2 regions of the Streptomyces griseobrunneus genome follow, and region 1 is predicted to be linked to the other one. Evidence: riboswitches for the same ligand, from Rfam matches in the RefSeq annotation. Region 1 holds a riboswitch; the other holds the start of a gene.
What was found. Region 1 has a riboswitch for glycine ahead of gcvP (aminomethyl-transferring glycine dehydrogenase). Riboswitches for the same ligand answer to the same signal wherever they lie in the genome.
Positions count from the first base shown of each region.

Region 2: it holds a riboswitch for glycine, as region 1 does, so the genes downstream of both, gcvT (glycine cleavage system aminomethyltransferase GcvT) here and gcvP (aminomethyl-transferring glycine dehydrogenase) in region 1, are expected to answer to the same signal.

Region 1 is NZ_CP177080.1:6,994,683-7,005,813, forward strand. Features, by position in the region: gene ACK8N7_RS31865 (MerR family transcriptional regulator) at 1-115, shown strand, start outside; gene ACK8N7_RS31870 (DNA polymerase IV) at 214-1,680, shown strand; gene ACK8N7_RS31875 (PRC-barrel domain-containing protein) at 1,602-1,973, opposite strand; glycine riboswitch at 2,106-2,203, shown strand; gene gcvP (aminomethyl-transferring glycine dehydrogenase) at 2,398-5,283, shown strand; gene ACK8N7_RS31885 (DUF5999 family protein) at 5,378-5,584, opposite strand; gene ACK8N7_RS31890 (hypothetical protein) at 5,901-6,494, opposite strand; gene ACK8N7_RS31895 (glutamate-cysteine ligase family protein) at 6,980-8,485, shown strand; gene ACK8N7_RS31900 (substrate-binding and VWA domain-containing protein) at 8,654-10,444, opposite strand; gene ACK8N7_RS31905 (CPBP family intramembrane glutamic endopeptidase) at 10,640-11,131, shown strand, end outside.
Region 2 is NZ_CP177080.1:2,174,076-2,185,206, reverse strand. Features, by position in the region: gene ACK8N7_RS09550 (DUF4331 domain-containing protein) at 1-602, shown strand, start outside; gene ACK8N7_RS09545 (tetratricopeptide repeat protein) at 711-2,066, shown strand; gene ACK8N7_RS09540 (nickel/cobalt transporter) at 2,063-3,763, shown strand; gene ACK8N7_RS09535 (L-serine ammonia-lyase) at 3,786-5,171, opposite strand; gene glyA (serine hydroxymethyltransferase) at 5,383-6,642, opposite strand; gene gcvH (glycine cleavage system protein GcvH) at 6,662-7,039, opposite strand; gene gcvT (glycine cleavage system aminomethyltransferase GcvT) at 7,176-8,300, opposite strand; glycine riboswitch at 8,478-8,575, opposite strand; gene ACK8N7_RS09515 (AAA family ATPase) at 8,740-9,435, shown strand; gene ACK8N7_RS09510 (enhanced serine sensitivity protein SseB) at 9,479-10,249, shown strand; gene ACK8N7_RS09505 (enhanced serine sensitivity protein SseB C-terminal domain-containing protein) at 10,438-11,131, shown strand, end outside.

The sequences.
Region 1 (11,131 bases):
GGACGTGGACGTGGCGCTCTCCCAGCTCCACGGCGAGCGGGTCGACACCGGTGAGACCCTCATCGGCAACAACCCGGCCGACGAGCTCGCCCGGCGCCGCAACCGCGCCGGATGAGCGTCTGAGCGCACAGCGCAGGACAGAACGGGACGGCCCGGCACTCCACGGAGTGCCGGGCCGTCCCGTTGTCAGTGGCGTAGGGCAGCATCGGATGTGTGAGACCCGCGCCGACCATCCTCCACCTGGACATGGATGCCTTCTACGCCTCGGCGGAGCAGGCGGCCAAGCCCAGCCTGCGCGGAAAGGCGGTCGTCGTGGGCGGCCTCGGCCCCCGCGGGGTGGTCGCCACCGCCTCGTACGAGGCACGGGTCCTGGGCGTCCACTCCGCGATGCCGACGGCCCAGGCCAGACGGCTGGCGCCGAACGCGGCCTACCTGGTGCCCCGGTTCTCGCTGTACCGCACCGTGAGCGAGCAGGTGATGGAGCTCCTGGGGCGGCTCTCCCCGCTGGTGGAGCCGCTGAGCCTGGACGAGGCCTTCGTCGACCTGGAGGCGGGCGGGGTGGCGGACGACTCGGTGACGGCCCGGACGACGGGGGAGCGGCTGCGTACGGCCATCCGGGAGGTGACCGGGCTCAGCGGATCGGTCGGGCTCGCCGGATCGAAGATGCTCGCCAAGATCGCCTCCGAGCAGGCCAAGCCGGACGGCCTGGTGCTCATAGAGCCGGGCACCGAGCGCGAGCTGCTGGCCCCGATGTCCGTACGGACGCTGCCGGGGGTCGGACCCGCCACCGGGGACCATCTCCGGCGGGCCGGCATGACCACCGTCCACGACCTCGCGGAGGCCGGTGAGGACGAGCTCGTACGGCTGGTCGGCAAGGCCCACGGCCACGGTCTCCACCGGATGGCGCTGGGGCTCGACGACCGGCCGGTGGTCGCCGAGCGGGACGCCAAGTCCGTATCGGTGGAGGACACCTTCGACGTGGACCTGCACGACCGGGTGCGGGTGCGGGCGGAGGTGGAGCGGCTGGCGGTGCGCTGCGTGGAGCGGCTGCGGTCCGCCGACCGGTCGGGGCGCACGGTGGTGCTGAAGGTGCGCCGCTACGACTTCTCCACCCTGACCCGCTCCGAGACCCTCAGAGGCCCCACGGACGACCCCACGGTGGTCCGTGAGGCGGCCGCCAGGCTCCTGGAGGCCGTGGACACCACCGGGGGCGTACGCCTCCTGGGCGTGGGCGTCACGGGGCTCGCTGACTTCACCCAGGAGGATCTGTTCGCGCAGGCCGCCGACGCCCGGGAGCTGGCGGCGCGGTCGGAGGCGCCCGAGAAGCCCGCCGCGGACGACGGCGAGCGGGGCGGGGGACCGGCGGACGAGGAGCCCGCGCGGGTTAGCGCCGAGCTGCTCGCCGCCCGCCGCTGGCCCGCCGGACACGACGTACGCCACGCGGCGCACGGGCACGGCTGGGTGCAGGGGAGCGGGGTGGGCCGGGTGACGGTGCGGTTCGAGGAGCCCGGTGGTCCGGTCGGCCGGGTCGTCACGTTCCGCATCGACGACCCGGAGCTGAGCCCGGCCGATCCGCTGCCGCTGGTCCGCGACCCGGTCGACTACTCCTCCTGGCCGGCCAGCCTGCCGAAGTCACGGTCGGGGCCGCTCTCCGCCGCCGGAGGGGAGTCCAGACCGTAATGACGGTAGAGCTGCAGCTCCTGCTCCGGGGAGAGGTGCCGGCCGACGCCGAAGTCCGGCGCGCCCTTGATCAACGCGCGATCGAAGGGGACCCGCAGCGTGTCCTCGACGAATTCGCTGGGTTCCAGCGGGACGAAGGCGTCCCTGCTGAACAGACCGGTGCGGACGGCAGCCCACTCGGGCACCCCCGTCGCGTCGTCGAGATAGACCTCATCCACCGTTCCGATCTTGGCGCCCTTGCGATCGAATGCCTTGCGGCCGATCAGGCGGCGCGGATCGATATCGGTCTGCACGGTGCCTCCCACTGGTCGCGACTGCTCAGGGTGGTCCCTGTCGCTCCACCAGCACCACACAAGTGCAGATCCGTGGTGTCGGCCACTCGAGAGCTCCGGCGCAGTGGCCGCTGGTAGGCTGGCACTGGCTGCTGACCCCGTGCGGGAGAGTCCTCCGGTGCAGAATCCGGAGGCGCCGAAGGAGCAAATCCTCCCCGGAATCTCTCAGGCCCCCGTACCGCACGGACGAGGTCACTCTGGAAAGCAGGGCGGGTTTCGTGCGGGCACATGCCGGGACGGACCCGACCCTCACCGACGGTGAAAGTCGGCACGCCCCCGGGCGCGCCGGTGAAGCTCTCAGGTTGAGATGACAGAGGGGGAGGCCGTTCGGGCACCCGCGCCGTGGTGCCCCTCGCAGGTCGTGACAGACCAGGAGGCCTCCACCATGACCCCCCGTCGCACTCCGCTCTCCCAGCTGGAGCAGGGCATTCCGTTCGAGCAGCGCCACATAGGGCCCGACGCCGGAGCCCAGGCGAAGATGCTTGCCCAGGTCGGCTACGGCTCCCTGGACGAGCTGACCGCCGCCGCGGTGCCCGACGTGATCAAGAGTGCGGAGGCCCTGAACCTTCCCTCGGCCCGCACCGAGGCAGAGGTACTGGCCGAGCTGCGGTCGCTGGCCGACCGCAACAAGGTGCTCGCGCCGATGATCGGCCTCGGCTACTACGGCACCTTCACGCCGCCCGTCATCCTGCGCAACGTCATGGAGAACCCCGCGTGGTACACGGCCTACACGCCGTACCAGCCGGAGATCTCCCAGGGCCGCCTGGAGGCCCTGCTGAACTTCCAGACGATGGTCGCCGAGCTGACCGGGCTTCCCACCTCCGGCGCCTCGCTGCTCGACGAGGGCACCGCGGCCGCCGAGGCCATGGCGCTCGCCCGGCGCGTCGGCAAGGTCAAGAACGGCGTCTTCCTGATCGACGCCGACACCCTGCCGCAGACCGTCGCCGTGATCCAGACCCGCGCCGAGCCGACCGGCGTCGAGGTCGTCGTCGCGGACCTCAGCGACGGCATCCCCGCCGAGATCGCCGAGCGCGGCGTCTTCGGCGTCCTGCTCCAGTACCCGGGCGCCTCCGGTGCCGTGCGGGCCATCGAGCCCGTGATCGAGCAGGCCCACGAGCTGGGCGCCATCGTCACCGTCGCCGCCGACCTGCTGGCCCTCACGCTGCTCACCTCGCCCGGCGCGCTCGGCGCGGACATCGCGGTCGGCACCACCCAGCGCTTCGGCGTCCCCATGGGCTTCGGCGGCCCGCACGCCGGCTTCATGGCGGTCCGCGAGAAGTTCGCCCGCTCCCTGCCCGGCCGCCTCGTCGGTGTCTCCGTCGACGCCGACGGCAACAAGGCCTACCGCCTGGCCCTGCAGACCCGCGAGCAGCACATCCGCCGCGAGAAGGCCACCAGCAACATCTGTACGGCTCAGGTCCTGCTCGCCGTCATGGCCGGGATGTACGCCGTCTACCACGGCCCCGACGGACTGCGCACGATCGCCCGCCGCACCCACCGCTTCGCCACGATCCTCGCCGAGGGCCTGCGCGCCGCCGGCGTGGAGGTCGTGCACGGCGACTTCTTCGACACCCTGACTGTCAAGGCGCCCGGCAAGGCCGCGGACATCGTCGCCGACGCCCGCGAGCGTGGGGTCAACCTCCGCCGCGTCGACGCCGACCACGTCTCCATCGCCTGCGACGAGACCACCACCCGGTCCCAGATCGCCGCCGTCTGGGCCGCCTTCGGCGCCGACGGCGACATCGAGGCGCTGGACGGTTCGGCCGCCGAGGCGCTGCCCGATGCGCTGCTGCGCTCCGACGACATCCTGACCCACCCGGTCTTCCACCAGCACCGCTCCGAGACCGCGATGCTGCGCTATTTGCGCAAGCTCGCCGACCGCGACTACGCGCTGGACCGCGGCATGATCCCGCTCGGCTCCTGCACCATGAAGCTGAACGCGACCGCCGAGATGGAGTCCATCACCTGGCCCGAGTTCGGCGCGCTGCACCCCTTCGCCCCGGCCGAGCAGGCGCAGGGCTTCCTCACGCTCATCCGCGAGCTGGAGGAGCGCCTCGCCGAGGTCACCGGTTACGACGCCGTCTCCATCCAGCCGAACGCCGGCTCCCAGGGCGAGTTCGCCGGCCTGCTGGCCGTCCGGGCGTACCACCGGGCCAACGGCGACGACCAGCGCACCGTCTGCCTGATCCCCTCCTCCGCGCACGGCACCAACGCCGCGAGCGCGGTCATGGCGGGCATGAAGGTCGTCGTGGTGAAGACCGCCGACGACGGCGAGGTCGACATCGCGGACCTGCGGGCCAAGATCGAGCAGCACCGCGACGAGCTGGCCGTGCTCATGATCACCTACCCCTCCACGCACGGGGTCTTCGAGGAGCACGTCGCCGACATCTGCGGCGAGGTGCACGACGCGGGCGGCCAGGTCTACGTCGACGGCGCCAACCTCAACGCGCTGGTCGGGCTCGCCAAGCCCGGCAAGTTCGGCGGCGACGTCTCGCACCTGAACCTGCACAAGACCTTCTGCATCCCGCACGGCGGCGGCGGCCCCGGCGTCGGCCCGGTCGGCGTCCGTGCGCACCTCGCCCCCTACCTCCCCAACCACCCGCTCCAGCCCGCCGCGGGCCCGGAGACCGGTGTGGGCCCGATCTCGGCCGCCCCGTGGGGCTCGGCGGGCATCCTGCCGATCTCATGGGCGTACGTCCGCCTGATGGGCGGCGAGGGGCTCAAGCGCGCCACGCAGGTCGCCGTGCTGGCCGCCAACTACATCGCCAAGCGCCTGGAGCCGCACTTCCCGATCCTGTACAACGGCCCGGCCGGACTGGTCGCGCATGAGTGCATCGTCGACCTGCGGCCGATCTCCAAGGCGACCGGCGTCTCCATCGACGACGTCGCCAAGCGCCTGATCGACTACGGCTTCCACTCGCCCACCATGTCGTTCCCGGTGGCCGGCACGCTGATGATCGAGCCGACGGAGAGCGAGGACCTCGCGGAGCTCGACCGGTTCTGCGACACCATGATCGCGATCCGCGCCGAGATCGAGAAGGTCGCATCCGGCGAGTGGAGCGCGGACGACAACCCGCTGGCCAACGCCCCGCACACCGCGGCCGCGCTCGGCGGTGAGTGGAACCACGGCTACAGCCGCGAGGAGGCCGTCTTCCCGGCCGGGGTGTCCGCCGCGGACAAGTACTGGCCGCCGGTGCGCCGCATCGACGGTGCCTTCGGCGACCGCAACCTGGTCTGCTCCTGCCCGCCGCTGGAGGAGTACGACAACTGACGCCCAGGGGCTCACGCCTGACATGCGTCGGGGCCGGTGCGGGGATCTCCCCGGGCCGGCCCCTTCTCCGTACAGCCTTGTCCGTAGGTGTGCCTCAGGCGGCCTTCACCACGCGGCCTGCCACCAGCGGCCGGTGCGGTGCGATGATCTGACCGTCCGGCAGCAGCTCGCCGGTGTCCTCGAAGAGCAGGACACCGTTGCACAGAAGGCTCCAGCCCTGTTCCGGGTGGTGTGCCGTCAGGCGGGCCGCCTCCCTGTCGGGGGAGTCGGCGGTGGGGCAGGGTGGCTGGTGCTGGCACATGGATGCGTTCTTTCGCTGCGTCGAGTCGAGTGTCCTGCGGCTGGATGAGAGGTTCATGGCCGCCCCCGTATCAGTCGGTCCGGTCCCAGTGTTGCCCTACGGGGTTGATTCCGCAGGGATTTCGCTGCAGCTCCCGTACTCCTCTCATGACGCATCACCCGCGCGGACGGTTCACCGCAACTGCACTGTCACTTCGGGTGGTTCGGGGTGGCCGGACCGGGCTAGTCCGAGTGGGTAAGAAAGAGCCCCCGCAGTGGCCCGTTCCGCCGTCGGGCGTTACGGGCCACTGCGGGGGCCGGTTGTCCTCGGCCGCCGGTCAGGCGGAGCTGAGCAGCGGGCCGGGTGCCACGCGCAGGGTCATCACGGGCAGCAGATCGGCGACCCGGTGCGGCCGGTGCGCGGCGATGCCCGGCGGCGCCGGCGCCAGGGGCACCAGGACGTCGGCCGGGGCGAGCACACCGCCGGAGGCGTCGGAGGCGTCGTCTTCGGTGCTGTCGTGCAGCCAGAGGGTGAGCATGTACAGCTCGGGGATGGAGAGAAGTCTCGCCTGGTACGCCGTGGGCGAGGCCTCCGCCTGGCGGACCGCGAGCTCCGTCGAGGCGAGATACGGACCCTCGAAGAAGTGCGAGAAGCTCCAGCCGTCCGGGGTGAGCATGGTGTCCGCGGCGGCGATCGCGCGGCCCTCGCTCCGGATCAGGAAGCGCCAGGCCGCGAGGCGGGTTCGAGGTGCGGTCCTGGTCGGAGCGATCCGGTCCAGAACATGCACGGGAAGCGGCAGTTCGGGGCTGAGCGGTCCCTGGACGGACCGGAGGGCGGAGGTGCGCGCCTCGCGGACCGCGGTGGGAGAACCGAGGGCCGCGAGAACGCTGCGCAGGGCGGGCGCGGGAGCCGAGGGGACATGCAGCGGCATAGTGGGTCGCCTCTCACTTCGGAGACACGGTGATGCGTGGGCGGGTGCAGACGGCGCTGTCGGCGTGCGGGGCCAGAGGAGGCCGGTGACGGGCCGGTTGCGTCAACTCTCTGCCTCGTCAGGCGGAGTTTATACGACACGTGTTCACTCAGTGTTTCCGCTAGTTGCCGGGGACATTTCGCGCAAGGCGACAACCGGACTTCGAAATGCGGTTTTCCTGGTGATTTGCTCGGCCGATTTCAGCCCTCGCCTGTGCCTCTTTCGGTGGCACGGTCGGCCGAAACTCGTCGGTGATTCCACCACGCACTCTCCGGGCGAAAATGCCGATGGGCGCGTGCCGTAGGAATGTGCCCCCGGTCTCCGTCATCCAGCCTATCGGGTTTCCGGTGCTCCGTGGGGCGTTACGGATCACTTCCACTGGGCATTATCGATCGTGATGCGCACGGCCCGGTCAGCGGGCCGACCACTGGAGGAGGGACCCCTAGATGGGGGAGAAGGTCGTGGCGGGAGCCGTTGACCTGTCCGATCGGCAGGCATACCGCTCCAAGCTCAACCAGTGCCTGGAGGGGCTGGGCAGACTGCTGGCGGAGCGGAGGTTCGACCGTCCGAGGAACCTGATGGGGCTGGAGATAGAGCTGAATCTCGCGGGCTCCGACGGCATGCCGAGGATGATGAATCAAGAAGTGCTCCAGCGCATCGCGAGCCGGGATTTCCAGACCGAACTAGGGATGTTCAATCTGGAAGTAAATATCGTTCCGCACCGGCTCGGCGGCCGGGTATTCGATCAGCTCTCGGAGGAGTTGCGGACCGGTCTCGCCTACGCCCACCGCAAGGCCGGTGAGGTGGACGCGGGGATCGTCATGATCGGAATCCTGCCGACGCTCGGCGAGCACGACGTGGTCTCGGCGAATCTCTCGGACGTGGACCGCTACACGCTGCTCAACGATCAAATGGCGGCGGCCCGGGGAGAGGATTTCGCCCTGGATATCGAAGGTGTCGAGCACCTGGTCTGCTCCTCGCCCTCGATCGCCCCCGAATCGGCCTGCACCTCGGTCCAGTTGCATCTCCAGGTGACGCCCGCCCGGTTCGCCGACGTGTGGAACGCGGCTCAGGCGATCGCCTCCGTCCAGATCGCGCTGGGTGCCAACGCCCCGTTCCTCTTCGGCAAGGAGCTCTGGCGGGAGTCCCGCCCCCCGCTGTTCCAGCAGGCCACCGACGTACGGCCGCCGGAGCTGGCGAACCAGGGTGTACGGCCCAGGACCTGGTTCGGGGAGCGCTGGATCACCTCCGCCTACGAGCTCTTCGAGGAGAACCTGCGCTACTTCCCGCCGCTGCTGCCGATCTGCGACGACGAGGAGCCGCTGCGGGTCCTCGACGAGGGCGGGGTGCCGGAGCTGGCCGAGCTTGTCCTGCACAACGGGACGGTCTACCGCTGGAACCGCCCGGTGTACGGGATGGCCGACGGGGTTCCGCACCTGCGGGTGGAGAACCGGGTGCTGCCGGCCGGGCCGACCGTCACGGACGTCATCGCCAACGCCGCGTTCTACTACGGGCTCGTACGGGCGCTCGCCGAGGAGTCCCGGCCGGTGTGGAGCAGGCTGCCGTTCGAGGCCGCCGAGGAGAACTTCGACGAGGCCTGCCGGCACGGCATCGAGGCCGAGCTGCTCTGGCCGCGGCCGGGCCGCTCCGGCGGACTCGCCAGGATCCCCGCCGTACAGCTGGTGCTGGAGGAACTGCTGCCGCTGGCCGCCGCGGGTCTCGACGCCTGGCACATCGAGCCCGCCGACCGGGACCGCTACCTCGGGGTGATCGAGGAGCGCTGCAAGCGGCGGGTCAACGGGGCCTCCTGGCAGGTCGCCACATACCGCCGGGCGCTGGAGGCGGGGCTCGGCCGGGAGGCGGCGCTGGCGGCCACCACCCGGCGGTACGCCGAGCTGATGCACGCGGGGGAGCCGGTGCACACCTGGCCGGTGGGGTTCCCGGCGCCCTGATTCCCGGCGCCCTGGGGCGATCCCGTACGGGGACGGGGAGAGGCAGTTCCGTTACGCGGACGGGGGCGGCGGGCCCGGCCGGGCGTCGGGCACGATGTGCGCCGGGCCGGGCGCGCCGCCGGGGCGGCCCGCACCGGCCGGGGCGCCACCCCGCCGGGCCCGCCGCCCTCACTCCTGGGCGGCGCGTCCGTTCTGCCCGGCCGTCATGATGGCCTGGAGGATGACCGCCTGGATCTCCACCGGGTCGCTCACCTCGTACCCGTCGCCCCCGGTGATCCGCGCGATCTCCGCCACTTCCTCGCGGTCGGCGTCCGGGCCCACCGCGATGGCGATGATCGGAACGGGACGCTCCGGGTCGGCGAGCTGCTTGAGCTCAGCGATCAGCGCACTCCGGGAGATGCCGTCCTCGTCCTGGTTGGAGCCGTCGGTCAGGATCACCAGGGCGTTGAACTTGCCCTTCACATACGTCGACAGGGCCTCCTTGTAGGAGGCCAGCGTCGTGTCGTACAACCCGGTCGCTCCGCCCGGAACGGGCTGCAGCCCCGCGAAAGCCGCCGCGAGCTTCTCCTGGTGGGTGGAACCGCCCTGGGCGGGGTCGCCCAGGCGGCGCGTCGGCATCAGCTTGCGGTAGTCCTTCTTGCCGTCCAGCGTGGTGGCGAACTCCCACAGGCCGATCTCGTCGTCCGCGGTGAACTGGGTGAGCGCCTGGATGAGCGATTCCTTGGTGACGTCCATCCGCGACTGGCCGCGTCCCGGCACCGGTGTGGACATCGAACCCGAGGCGTCGACGACCGTGGTCAGCCGGGCGCTCTGGACGGTGATCGTCCACATTCCCAGCATCTCCTGGAGATCCTTCGCCGACGGTGCCTCGGCCGCCGATGTGGCGTACGGCTGCGGAGACTTGCCGCCCGCCGCCGCTACGACGGCGTTCTGGGCCTCGCCGCCGGCGGGCCGGAACCCGTACCGGGCGAACACGGCCCGGGAGCTCGTGTCGTTGAGCAGGGTCATGAAGCGCAGTGCCGCCCGGGACTGGGCCAGGGTCAGCTTCTCCTCGTCGACCAGCGTGTACGGGTAGTCCAGCAGCGGGGTGCCGTCCTCCGGGTAGAAGAGGTTGAGCTTGCCGCTGCCGGCCGCCTCCGCGTTGTGGGTGAAGGCGGCCTGTTCGGATATCAGGACCGCCTGATTACGTTTCGGATTGCCCTCCTCGGCGCCGGAGCCGCTCCGCGCCAGGGTCTCCAGCACCTGCGCGTCGCTGTCCGACATCCGCTCGGCCAGCACCTTCGCGGTCTCCGCGACCCTGGTGTCGCTGTCCCCGCCCTGCTGCCCGGACGAGGCGGCGATGCTGGTGAGGGCCAGCAGACCGGTGGCGCTGCGCGCCGGATCGGCCGCGCCGAGGCGGACCTTGTCCGAGGTGAGCGCCGCAGTGACCACCTCTGCCCAGGAGTACGTCTTCTTCGGCCAGCCCAACCGCTGCGACGCGGACGGCACCATGGCGAGACCCACCGGTGAGGAGGCCACCGAGTCCGAGGGAGAGATGGGGGTGCCCGTGCCGAGACCCTCGGCCCGGTCCAGCCAGAGGTCGGAGTCCGGCAGCCAGACCTGGAAGTCCGGGGCCTCGCCGCCGCCCGCGAGCGTGTCGGCCACTTTGTAGGAGTCGCGGGCCACCACGTCCACGTCGAGGCAGTGGCCGTCGGATCTCACCTCGTTCGCGAGGGTCTCCTCGGCTATGGCGCGAACCGCCGGTGCGATGTCCGGTGAGGCGGCCAGGGACAGGTGCACGGCGGAGTCCTCGCAGGATTCGGAGAACGACAGCAGGCCGCCCTTGACCGCCACCCCTGTTCCCGTCGCCACCGCGAGGACGAGCAGAGTGGCGACGGCGATGGTGCGACGCCGGCGCCGGGGAGACGCGTCCCCGCGTTCTTCCGGCGCGTAGGCGTCGGGCAAGCTGTGACGTCCCATGTCGGTGGTGCCCCCTGAAGACGAACGATGAACGATGAACAAGGAAAAGGGGGACCTCACCATCGGCGATGGTGGTCGTCCCCCGGCTTGTCGCGCATGATCTTCGTACCCGCATTCGAGACCCTAGCGGGACGGTGGGTGGGATGAGACGCGATTGCAGAACAAAAGGCAGGTGTACCGGTGGAGGTGGGGCGCGTGGCTGATTCTTATCCTCAAGAGGGCGCATCACGAAGGATCTTGCGGTCGGAGACCGTGCTGGTCCTGGCGCTCTCGCTGGGCGCGAGTGCGTTGTCCGCGCTCATCAGTTTTGTCGGATCGCTGACAAAACCGGGGGGTTTGAAGGATCAGGCGGCGACGCTGAACGGTTCGTACGCCCCCGGCCGTCCATGGCTGGATCTGGCTTGGCAAATGTTCGGAATCGCAACGGCCCTGGTGCCGGTCGCCCTGGTGGCGCACCTGCTGATCAGGGAAGGGGCGAGCCTGCGGACCATCGGATTCGACCGCACCAGGCCGTGGTTCGACCTCGGTCGCGGGACCCTGGTCGCGGCCGGCATCGGCAGCGCCGGGCTCGCCTTCTACCTGGTGGCCAGGGCGAGCGGGTTCAACCTCACCGTCGTCCCGGAGTCGCTGCCCGACGTCTGGTGGAAGTTCCCCGTACTGATCCTCTCCGCGGCGCAGAACTCCGTG
Region 2 (11,131 bases), 4.8 Mb from region 1:
TCCTGCCCAAGCTCATCCAGCAGGTCTACGGCGTCCCGGCCCCCAAGACCCCCCGCAACGACCTCGCCGAGATCTACCTGACCGGTATCTGCAAGGCCTGCGGTCCGATCAAGGCCGACCTGAACGCGCACCGCCTCAACAAGGACGCGCCGCTCAGGAAGATCGTCCCGGCGGAGGAGCTGCGCCTCAACATGGCGGTGCCGCCCACCGCCAGGCCCCAGCGCCTCGGAGTCCTGGCGGGCGACCTGGCCGGCTTCCCGAACGGGCGCCGCCTCGCCGACGACGTCATCGACATCTCGCTCCAGGCCGTCGAGGGCGCCGCCCAGACCGGTGTTCTCGTGCCCGCGCTCGCGGACGGCGACAAGGTCGACACGAACGAGGTCCCGTTCGGTACCTCGTTCCCGTACGTCGCGCTGCCGCACACCAAGAACGTGAACCGCGGCCCCGGCGCGGCCGGCCGCAACGCCGAGCAGGCCTCGATGGAGAACACCGCGGCGAGCCAGGCCATGGAGCCCACCCACGCGGCGGCGCTCGCCGGGGCCGGCGCGCTCCTCCTCGGCGTCGGCGGCTTCCGCCTCCGCCGCCGCGGCAAGAACAGCTGAACCGGCCGTAGCAGGAAGCGGATCGAGGCCACGAAGGTGTCCGGGCCGGGGGCGTGCTGCTCCGGCCCGGGCACCGGCACCACCGAACCATGGGGGAGGACCCTTTTCGTGCACCCGGACCACACCGTACCCCCGTCCACGCCACCGCCCACCCCCTCCCGAGGCGGCCGGCGGCTGCGGAGCATCGCGGTCACCCTGGTCCTGGGGGCGGCGATGTTCGCCGCCGGTGCGGTCATGCTGGCGCCCGACCAGACCACGGATTCTGCCGCTTCGGGCCTGGAGCAGCCAGCTGGTACGCCACGTGGGTCGGTCGAGGCGCTCCAGGCCCGGGTGGCCCGGCTGCCGAAGGATCCGGGGGGCTGGGCCGCCCTGGGTATGGCCTACGTCCAGCAGGCGCGGACCACCGCCGACCCGGCCACCTACGACCGGGCCGAGAAAGCGCTGCGGTCCTCGCTCTCCGTGCAGAGCGAAGACAACACGGACGCGGAGACCGCCATGGGCGCTCTGGCCGCGGCCCGCCACGACTTCCCCGCCGCGCTGGAATGGGCCCGCAAGGCCACCATCAGCGGCCCCTACAGCTCCTCCGCCCACGGAGTCCTCGCCGACGCCTACACCCAGTTGGGCCGTTACGACGAAGCCGACGCCGCCGTGCAGAAGATGGTGGACCTGCGCCCGGACGCCGCCTCCCTCGCCCGCGCCTCCTACGCCTTCGAGCTCAAGGGGGACACCGACCGGGCCCGCGCCCTGATGCGGCGATCCCTGACGGCGGCGGCCACCCCGGCCGACACGGCCTTCGCCCACAACGTCCTGGCATCCCTGGACCTCCAGGACGCCGACCCCCGGGCAGCCCTGTCCCGCACCCGGACCGGGCTCAAGGCCGCCCCGGGCGATTCGGCGCTCCTGGAGACCCGGGCCCGCGCCCACCTGGCCCTGGGCGACACCACCAAAGCCCTTGCCGACTACCGCGCGGCCGTCGCGATCGCCCCCCTGCCCCACCACCTGCTGGGCCTGGGCGAACTGGAGCAGTCCCTGGGCAACCGCGACCGGGCCGAGGAGAGTTACGCCCTCCTGCGCGCCCAGGACCGCATCCGCGAAGCCTCGGGCGACCCGGCGGACACCGACGCGATCCTCTTCGAAGCCGACCACGGCAACCCCAAGCGTGCCGTCACCCTGGCCGAACAGACCCTGCGCACCCGCCCCTTCGTCGCCGTACACGACGCGTACGCCTGGGCCCTGCACCGAGCCGGCCGGGATACCGAAGCCCTCGCCCAGGCCGACAAAGCCCTGGCCCTGGGCACCCGCAGCACGCTCTTCCGCTACCACCGTGCCGCCATCCACCAAGCCCTCGGCGATCCCGAAGAGGCCCGCCGCGACCTGACCGAAGCACTGCGCGAGCCTGCCTTCCACCCCCTGCACGCCGACGCCGCCCGCGACCTGCTCCAGCGAATCGACACGACACCATGAACCACACCCTGCGCCGAGCCATCACCACCCTGACCGCCACCGCCCTCGCCGCCCTCGCGAGCCTGGCGGCAGCCCCCGCAGCTGCTGCCCACCCCCTGGGCAACTTCAGCGTCAACCACCACACGGGCCTCGTCCTTCGGCCCGACCGGATCGACGCCCGGATCGTCGTCGACCGCGCAGAGATCTCAGCCCTCCAGGAACGCCCCGCCGTCGACTCCGACCACGACGGCCGGGTCAGCGACACAGAGGCGCGCGCCCACGCCGAGCAAGCCTGTTCCGACCTGAGCCGGCAGCTCCACCTGAGCGTGGGCGGTACGCGAGCGGACTGGAAGCGGTCCTCGGCCACCCTGGTGTACGAGAACGGGGAAGCGGGCCTCAAGACCAGCCGCCTCACCTGCGACCTGACCGCCCCGGCCGAACTCACCGAGCCCACCGACATCCGAGCGGAATCGACCTACGACACCACCCGCATCGGCTGGCACGAGATGACCGCCACCGGCCAGGGCGTCCGGATCACCCAGGCCGACGTACCCGCAACCTCCACCACCCGCGAACTGCGCCAGTACCCGCAGGACCCCCTCGCCTCCCCGCTCGACCAGCGAACAGCAGCACTGCGCAGCCAGCCCGGACAGGCCACGGCCACCGTCCCGGCGGTGGCGGCGGACCTCCCCGGCGCGGGCGTGATCAGCGAGGTACTCGCCAAGGTCACCGGCGCCTTCGACTCACTCGTCGGCGCCCGCGAGATCACCCTCCCCGTAGGACTCCTGGCCCTGCTCCTGGCGCTCGTCCTCGGGGCGTCCCACGCGGCGATGCCCGGCCACGGCAAGACCATCATGGCCGCCTACCTCGCGGGCCGCCGAGGCACCCGACGGGACGCCCTCACCGTCGGCGCCACCGTCACCCTCACCCACACCGCCGGCGTCCTCGTCCTCGGCCTCGCCCTGCCCCTCTCCACCCATCTCGCCGGTGAGACCGTCCTGATGTGGCTCGGCGCCGCCAGCGGCCTCCTCGTCACCGGCATCGGCCTCTGGCTCCTCACGGGAGCCGTCCGGGGCAGGCCGCAACACAACCACCATCACCACGGACCGAACCACAGCCACAGCCACAGCCACAGCCACAGCCACAGCCACGATCACGACCACCACCACAACCACAGCCACGATCACGGCCACGGCCCCGACCGTCCACACCACCACCCAAGCCCCGCCACACCGGTCCCCACGCCCGCCGGCCCGCCATCCGGGGAACTCCAGGGCAACTCCACGGTCGCGACCCTCGCCCCACCGGACCACGACCACGACCACGACCACCACCACGACCCGGCAGGCACATCAACGGCTCCCGAGAAGGCCCGGCGCACGAGCAGGACCGGCCTCATCGGCATGGGCATCGCGGGCGGGCTGGTCCCCAGCCCCTCCGCCCTCGTCGTGCTCCTGGGCGCCGTAGCCCTGGGGCGTACGGCCTTCGGCGTGCTCCTCGTCATCGGCTACGGACTCGGCATGGCCGCCACCCTCACCCTCGCCGGCCTCCTCCTCGTCCGCCTGCGCGAACGCATCGAGAGCCACGACCGGGCCCGTACCCTCCGCCACCACCCCCTGCTCAGGAAGCTGGCACGGACCGGCCCCGTCATCACCTCGCTCCTCGTCGTAGCCGTCGGCCTCGGCCTGACCCTGCGGGCAGCAACCGGGAACGGCTAGCTCAGGTGCGGGGCCTACAGGCTCAGCACTCGATGATGTTCACCGCGAGCCCGCCCCGGGCCGTCTCCTTGTACTTCACGCTCATGTCGGCGCCCGTCTCCTTCATGGTCTTGATGACCTTGTCCAGGGAGACCTTGTGGCTTCCGTCCCCCCGCAGTGCCATCTTCGCGGCCGTCACCGCCTTGACCGCCGCCATGCCGTTGCGCTCGATGCACGGGATCTGGACGAGCCCGCCGACCGGGTCGCAGGTCAGGCCCAGGTTGTGCTCCATGCCGATCTCGGCGGCGTTCTCCACCTGCTCGGGGGAGCCGCCCAGGACCTCGGCCAGGGCGCCGGCCGCCATCGAGCAGGCCGAGCCGACCTCGCCCTGGCAGCCGACCTCGGCGCCGGAGATGGAGGCGTTCTCCTTGAAGAGCAGGCCGATGGCGCCGGCGGCGAGGAGGAAGCGGACGACGCTGTCCTCCTTCTCCGCCTCGGTGCAGCCGTGGGCCGCGAAGTTCATGTAGTAGTGCAGGACGGCCGGGATGATGCCGGCCGCACCGTTGGTGGGGGCGGTGACCACGCGGCCGCCCGCCGCGTTCTCCTCGTTGACCGCCATCGCGTAGAGGGTGATCCACTCCATCGCGTGGGCCTGCGGGTCGCCCTCGGCGCGCAGCTGGCGGGCCGAGTTCGCGGCGCGGCGGCGGACCTTGAGGCCGCCGGGGAGGATGCCCTCGCGGGACATGCCGCGTGAGACGCAGGCCTGCATGACCCGCCAGATGTCCAGCAGCCCGGAGCGGATCTCCGCCTCGGTGCGCCAGGCCAGCTCGTTCTCCAGCATCATCGAGGAGATGGAGAGGCCGGTCTCCCGGGCCATGCGCAGCAGCTCGTCGCCCGTGCGGAAGGGGTGCCGCAGGACCGTGTCGTCGGGGACGATCGGGTTCTCGCCCGCCACCGCGTCCTCGTCCACCACGAAGCCGCCGCCGACCGAGTAGTACGTCTTCTCCAGGACCGGGGCGCCCTCGGTGTCGTACGCGAAGATCGTCATCCCGTTGGCGTGGTACGGGAGCGCCTTGCGGCGGTGCAGGATCAGGTCGTCGTCGAAGGCGAAGGCGATCTCGTGCATGCCGAGCAGGTTGATCCGGCCGGTGGAGCGGATCTCCTCGACCCGGGCGTCGGCCGTCTCCACGTTCACGGTCTGGGGCGCCTCGCCCTCCAGGCCGAGCAGGACCGCCTTGGGGGTGCCGTGGCCGTGGCCGGTCGCGCCGAGGGAGCCGTACAGCTCGGCCCGTATCGAGGCGGTGTGCGCGATCAGCCCCTCGTTCTTCAGGCGGCGCGCGAACATCCGGGCGGCCCGCATCGGGCCCACCGTGTGGGAGCTGGACGGGCCGATGCCGACCGAGAAGAGGTCGAAGACCGAGATGGCCACGGGAGTACTCCTTGGGGTTGGAAGACGCCGTTGTCTGCCTGGGTGGTGCGGGAACGGGCCAGGTGGTGCGGTACGGGCCGGGGTGGGGCCCGCGGTGCAAGTGGGGCAAGCGGGGCAAAGGGCGGAGCGGGGGACATGGGACGGGGCACCACGCTCACTCGTTCAGTGTGCGCGGTGCCCCGCCCTTATGCGCAGAACCGCAGGCCAGGTGCTACTTCAGGCCGGGGTACAGCGGGAACTTCTCGGCCAGCGCGACGACGCGGGCCTTGAGGTCGTCCGCGTCGTAGGTCGGCTTGAGGGCGGCGGCGATGATCTCCGCGACCTCGGTGAAGTCCTCGGTGCCGAAGCCGCGGGTGGCCAGCGCCGGGGTGCCGATCCGCAGGCCCGAGGTGACCATCGGGGGGCGCGGGTCGTTCGGGATGGCGTTCCGGTTGACCGTGATGCCCAGCTCGTGGAGCCGGTCCTCGGCCTGCTGGCCGTCCAGCTCGGAGTTGCGCAGGTCGACCAGGACCAGGTGCACGTCGGTGCCGCCGGAGAGGACGGAGACGCCCACCTCGGTGACGTCCGGCTGGACCAGGCGCTCGGCGAGGATCCGGGCGCCGTCCAGGGTGCGCTGCTGGCGCTCCTTGAACTCCTCGCCCGCCGCGATCTTGAACGAGACCGCCTTGGCCGCGATCACGTGCTCCAGCGGGCCGCCCTGCTGACCCGGGAAGACCGCCGAGTTGATCTTCTTGGCGAGCTCCTGGGTGGAGAGGATCACGCCGCCGCGCGGACCGCCGAGGGTCTTGTGCGTGGTGGTGGTGACGACGTGGGCGTGCGGCACCGGGTTGGGGTGCAGCCCGGCCGCGACGAGGCCCGCGAAGTGCGCCATGTCGACCATCAGGTACGCGCCGACCTCGTCCGCGATCCGGCGGAAGGCGGCGAAGTCGAGGTGGCGCGGGTAGGCGGACCAGCCGGCCACGATCAGCTTCGGCTGGGACTCCTTGGCGAGGCGCTCGACCTCCTCCATGTCCACGATGCCGCTCTCGTCGACGTGGTACGGGACCACGTTGTAGAGCTTGCCGGAGAAGTTGATCTTCATGCCGTGGGTCAGGTGACCGCCGTGGGCCAGGTTCAGGCCCATGATCGTGTCGCCCGGCTTCAGCAGCGCGAACATCGCGGCGGCGTTCGCCTGCGCACCGGAGTGCGGCTGGACGTTCGCGGCCTCGGCGCCGAACAGGTCCTTGATCCGGTCGATCGCGATCTGCTCGACCACGTCGACGTGCTCACAGCCGCCGTAGTAGCGGCGGCCGGGGTAGCCCTCGGCGTACTTGTTGGTGAGTACGGAGCCCTGCGCCTCCATGACCGCGACCGGAGCGAAGTTCTCCGAGGCGATCATTTCGAGGGTGGACTGCTGACGGTGGAGCTCGGCGTCGACAGCGGCGGCGACGTCCGGGTCCAGCTCGTGGAGTGAGGAGTTCAGAAGCGACATCAGGGGGTCCCTTAAGGTCTCAGTTGCCGGAGAACGCGGTGTACTCGTCGGCGGAGAGCAGATCGGCCGGCTCCTCCGCGACGCGCACCTTGAACAGCCAGCCGCCCTCGAAGGGAGCGGAGTTCACCAGCGAGGGGTCGTCCACGACGTCCTGGTTGGCCGCCGTCACCTCGCCGGTCACCGGCGAGTACAGATCGCTGACGGACTTGGTCGACTCCAGCTCGCCGCAGGTCTCGCCCGCGGTCACCGTGTCACCGACCTCCGGAAGCTGGGCATAGACGACGTCACCGAGCGCGTTGGCCGCGTACTCCGTGATGCCGATCGTGGCCACGCCGTCCTCGACGGCCGACAGCCACTCGTGCTCCTTGCTGTACCGCAGCTGCTGGGGGTTGCTCATGACCTGAATTCTCCTGTACGCGGGGGAGTGCTGATGAACGGTGGTCTTACGGTGTGAGACGGAGGTACGTCACTTCCGTGACGCCTGCGTGCGGCGGGAAGACCCGGGAACTACCGGTCCCGGTCCTTCCGGGATATCACTTCTGGCGCTTGTAGAACGGCAGCGCGACGACCTCGTACGGCTCGTGCGTGCCCCGGATGTCCACGCCCACGCCCCCGGTGCCCGGCGCGGCGAAGGCCGCGTCCACGTACGCCATGGCGATCGGCTTGCCCAGGGTGGGGGAGGGAGCGCCGGAGGTGACCTCGCCGATCACCTTGCCGTCCGCGACCACGGAGAAACCGGCGCGCGGGACCCGGCGGCCCTCGGCGATCAGGCCGACCAGCTTGCGCGGGGGCGCGGTCTCGGCGCGCGCGGCGGCGGCGGTGAGCGCCTCGCGCCCGACGAAGTCGCCCTCCTTCTCGAACTTCACGACCCGGCCCAGGCCCGCGTCGAAGGGGGTCAGCGCCGTCGTCAGCTCGTGCCCGTACAGCGGCATGCCCGCCTCCAGGCGCAGCGTGTCCCGGCAGGAGAGGCCGCAGGGGATCAGCCCGTGCGCCTCGCCGGCCTCGGTCAGGGCCCGCCACAGCTGCTCGGCGTGCTCGGGGGCCACGAACAGCTCGAAGCCGTCCTCACCGGTGTAGCCGGTACGGGCGATGAGCGCGGGGACGCCGGCGACCGTGCCCGGCAGGCCCGCGTAGTACTTCAGCCCGTCCAGGTCGGCATCGGTGACCGCCTTCATGATGGCGGGGGACTCGGGGCCCTGGACGGCTAGCAGCGCGTACGCGTCCCGGTCGTCGCGCACCTCGGCGTCGAACCCCGCCACGCGGGCGGTCAGCGCGTCCAGCACGATCTGCGCGTTGCCCGCGTTGGCGACGACCATATATTCGGTGGCCCCCGTCTCTCCAAGCCGGTAGACGATCAGGTCGTCCACGATCCCGCCGTCCTCCTGGACGATCATCGTGTAGCGGGCCCGGCCGTTGCCGACGGTGGCGATGTTGCCCACCAGCGCGTAGCTCAGGAAGGCCGCGGCCTCGGGTCCGGTGACGGTGATCTCGCCCATGTGCGACAGGTCGAAGAGGCCGGCCCGGGTGCGTACGGCGTTGTGCTCGTCGCGCTCACTGGCGTACCGCAGCGGCATGTCCCAGCCCGCGAAGTCGGTCATGGTGGCGCCGAGCGAGCGGTGCAGCGCGTCGAGGGCGGTGAGACGGGGGGCAGTGCTCATGGATACGGCTCCAGGGCATGACGACGTCAGGACGAATCCTCCCCATCTGTCATCGGAACCTGAGAGGTTCGCCGATAGCCCCTGACGGGGTATGCCCCCGGAGAGGGGTGCCCCTGTTCACAGGGCTCGGCTTGCACCTTGGGTGGAGCCGCAGGGCGGCTCGCTTTTCAGATCTGCCTCATCCACGCGGTACGGGGCCTGAGAGATTCAAGGGAGGATCTTGCTCCTTCGGCGCCCGGCTCACACTGTGGCCGGAACTCTCCCGCGTGGATTCGAACGGCCGGTATGCAGTTGGCGGGGTCATCATCGCACGCCTTGCGGCAGAGTGGGGCGGCCGGTCCGCAACGCTTGTGCGAACGGCAGGGGCGGTTGTGGAGCCTTGCCATTTCTTTACACTTCAGGGGCAGGCGAGTGCGGCCCGACAGCAGGGGGATGGGCGATGGCGTTGCAGCGGTCGGTACCGACCGCGGGGGTCGCGCACGGCGCGATGCCCGCACAGTCCGGCGCTCCCGCGCGGGAGCTGCTGGACAGCCGTGCGCCGGTGGTACGCGATCTGCGCGCGCGCACCGGCTACGGCCCGTACAGCCTCGACTTCACCGCGGGCGACATCGTGGTCGTCTCCGGACTGCCCGGTGGGGGCAAGTCCACCCTGATCCGGCAGGCCGTCAGCGGCCGTGCCGTCGACTCCCAGAACACCCGCGACCGCTGGGCCGCCGCCCTGCCCCGCTTCCTCCCCTACGCCCTCTACCGCCCCCTGGTCCGCGCCGCCCACTACCTCGGGCTCTGGGCCGACCTGCGATCCGGCGAATCCGTCGTCGTCCACGACTGCGGTACGCAGACCTGGGTACGCCGCTGGCTCGCCCGGCACGCCGCACGCCGGGGCCGCACCCTGCACCTGCTCCTGCTGGACGTGGACCCCGGGACGGCCCGCCAGGGGCAGCGCGAGCGCGGCCGGGGCGTCTCCGGTTACGCCTTCGCCCGCCACCGGCACGCGGTGGCCCGGCTGATCCGCGACACCGAACGGGGAGCGCTGCCCGCCGGCTGCGCCTCGGCGGTGCTGCTGGACCGGGCGGCCGCGCGGGCCCTGAGCCGGATCTCCTTCACGGACGGCTCCTCCGACGCCCGCTCCGGTTAGGGTTCTGGGCGGAGCGACGACAGCTGAGAGAGGCACAGAGGCAGTGGACATTGCGGCCCAGGTCCAGGCACACCCCCAGCACGGGTGGCCCGCCAACGAACTCGAAGAGGTGCTGACGGCCTCCCTCGGCGTCGCCGACGCGGGCGGCCGCCTCGTCGAGGTGCTCGGCCGCAGCTCGGTCTGGGTGCCGCTGCCCAACGGCGGCTCGCCCGCCAGCGCCGACCTCGACCTGCCCATGATGGACATCGACGGCGCCGCGTACGTGCCGGTCTTCAGCTCCGAGGGCCAGTTCCTCAGCTGCGTCGGCAGCCATATGTCCTTCGCCGTGGCGCCCGCCCGCGACTTCGCCCGGGGCCTGCCCCCGCAGGTCGGCATCGCGGTGAACCCGGGCGGCGCGGTCGGCATCCCGCTGCCGCCGCCCGCCGTCGCCGAGCTCTGCCGGGCCGGACGCACCGCCCTCGACGGCCCCGCCACCGGCGGCCGGGTCAAGCTGTACGAACCGGACTGGCAGCACGACCCCGTCGACTTCCTCACCGCCGTCTCCGCCGAGTTCGAGGCCACCGGCGTGGTGTCCACCGCCCGCCGGGCCCTGGCCAGCGTCGAGGGCGGCGACCCCGTCCTCTTCGTCGGCGTCGAGTTCGCCACCTGGGACGGCGCGGGCCAGAGCGCCCCGATGGACGCCCTGGGACGGGCGCTGGGCCGGGCCGAGGTGCCCTGGCCGGTGAACCTGGTCCTGCTGGACGTGGCCCAGGACCTGGTCGGCGACTGGATGCGGGAGAAAGTGCGGCCGTTCTACCGGCGCGAGGGCCACTGACCGCGCGATGCGAAGGGCTCCGACCGCGTCGAAAGGCGCGCGCGAGGTGCCCGACAGGCGCCCGGGCACCGGCGCCGGGGACCGTGGCGTCAAGTCGGTGTCAGAAGTGGCGCATAAGCTGGTTTGATGGCGGGGCCGCTCCCGTGTGCCCGGGAGCGTCGACGGATCGATGAGGGGCGGAACCCAGGGTGAGTGCGTCAGGCACTGCGGCGGCCGGTCAGGTCGAGCACATGCTGCGCCAGGTGACCCCCGGGCGTTACGACGCCTACGAGGCGCTGCTGGCGGCCCTCGCCGACGGCCGGGTCTGGATGCTGCTCTGGAACGGCACGGCCGGCTCACCGGACGCCCAGTACGGCTCCATGGAGATCGACGGCCTCGGGTACGCCCCCTGTGTCACCTCCGCCCAGGAGCTCTCCGCCAGCGGCTGGAGCCGGGCCCATGAGCTGGTCTCCGGCCGGGACATCGCCCGCGCCCTCTTCCCCGACCGCTGGGGCATCTGGCTCAACCCGCACGCCCCGGGCGGCGGCGTCGGCATCCCCTGGCTCGACCTGCGCCGGATCGCCACCGGCCTGGACCGGCTGCCCGCAGGCCCGCTCCGGCTGACCGAGCCCGCCGTGGAGCTCCCGCAGTTCTACGCCCAGCTCACCCAGAACGCCCACCGCACCCCGGCCGTCCGCGCCCTGCGCCGCGTCTGGGTGCACCCCGCGGTCGGCGTCCCGTACCTCGCGATCGGGCTCGACCTGTACGACACCGGGCGGGCCTCCGTCGACGCGGTGCGCGCGATGATGCGGCAGTCGATCGGCGCGGTCCCCGACGGGCTGCCCGTCTCCACTGTCGCCATGTCCGACGAGTACGACCCGGTCGCGATGTGGCTGCGCGCCA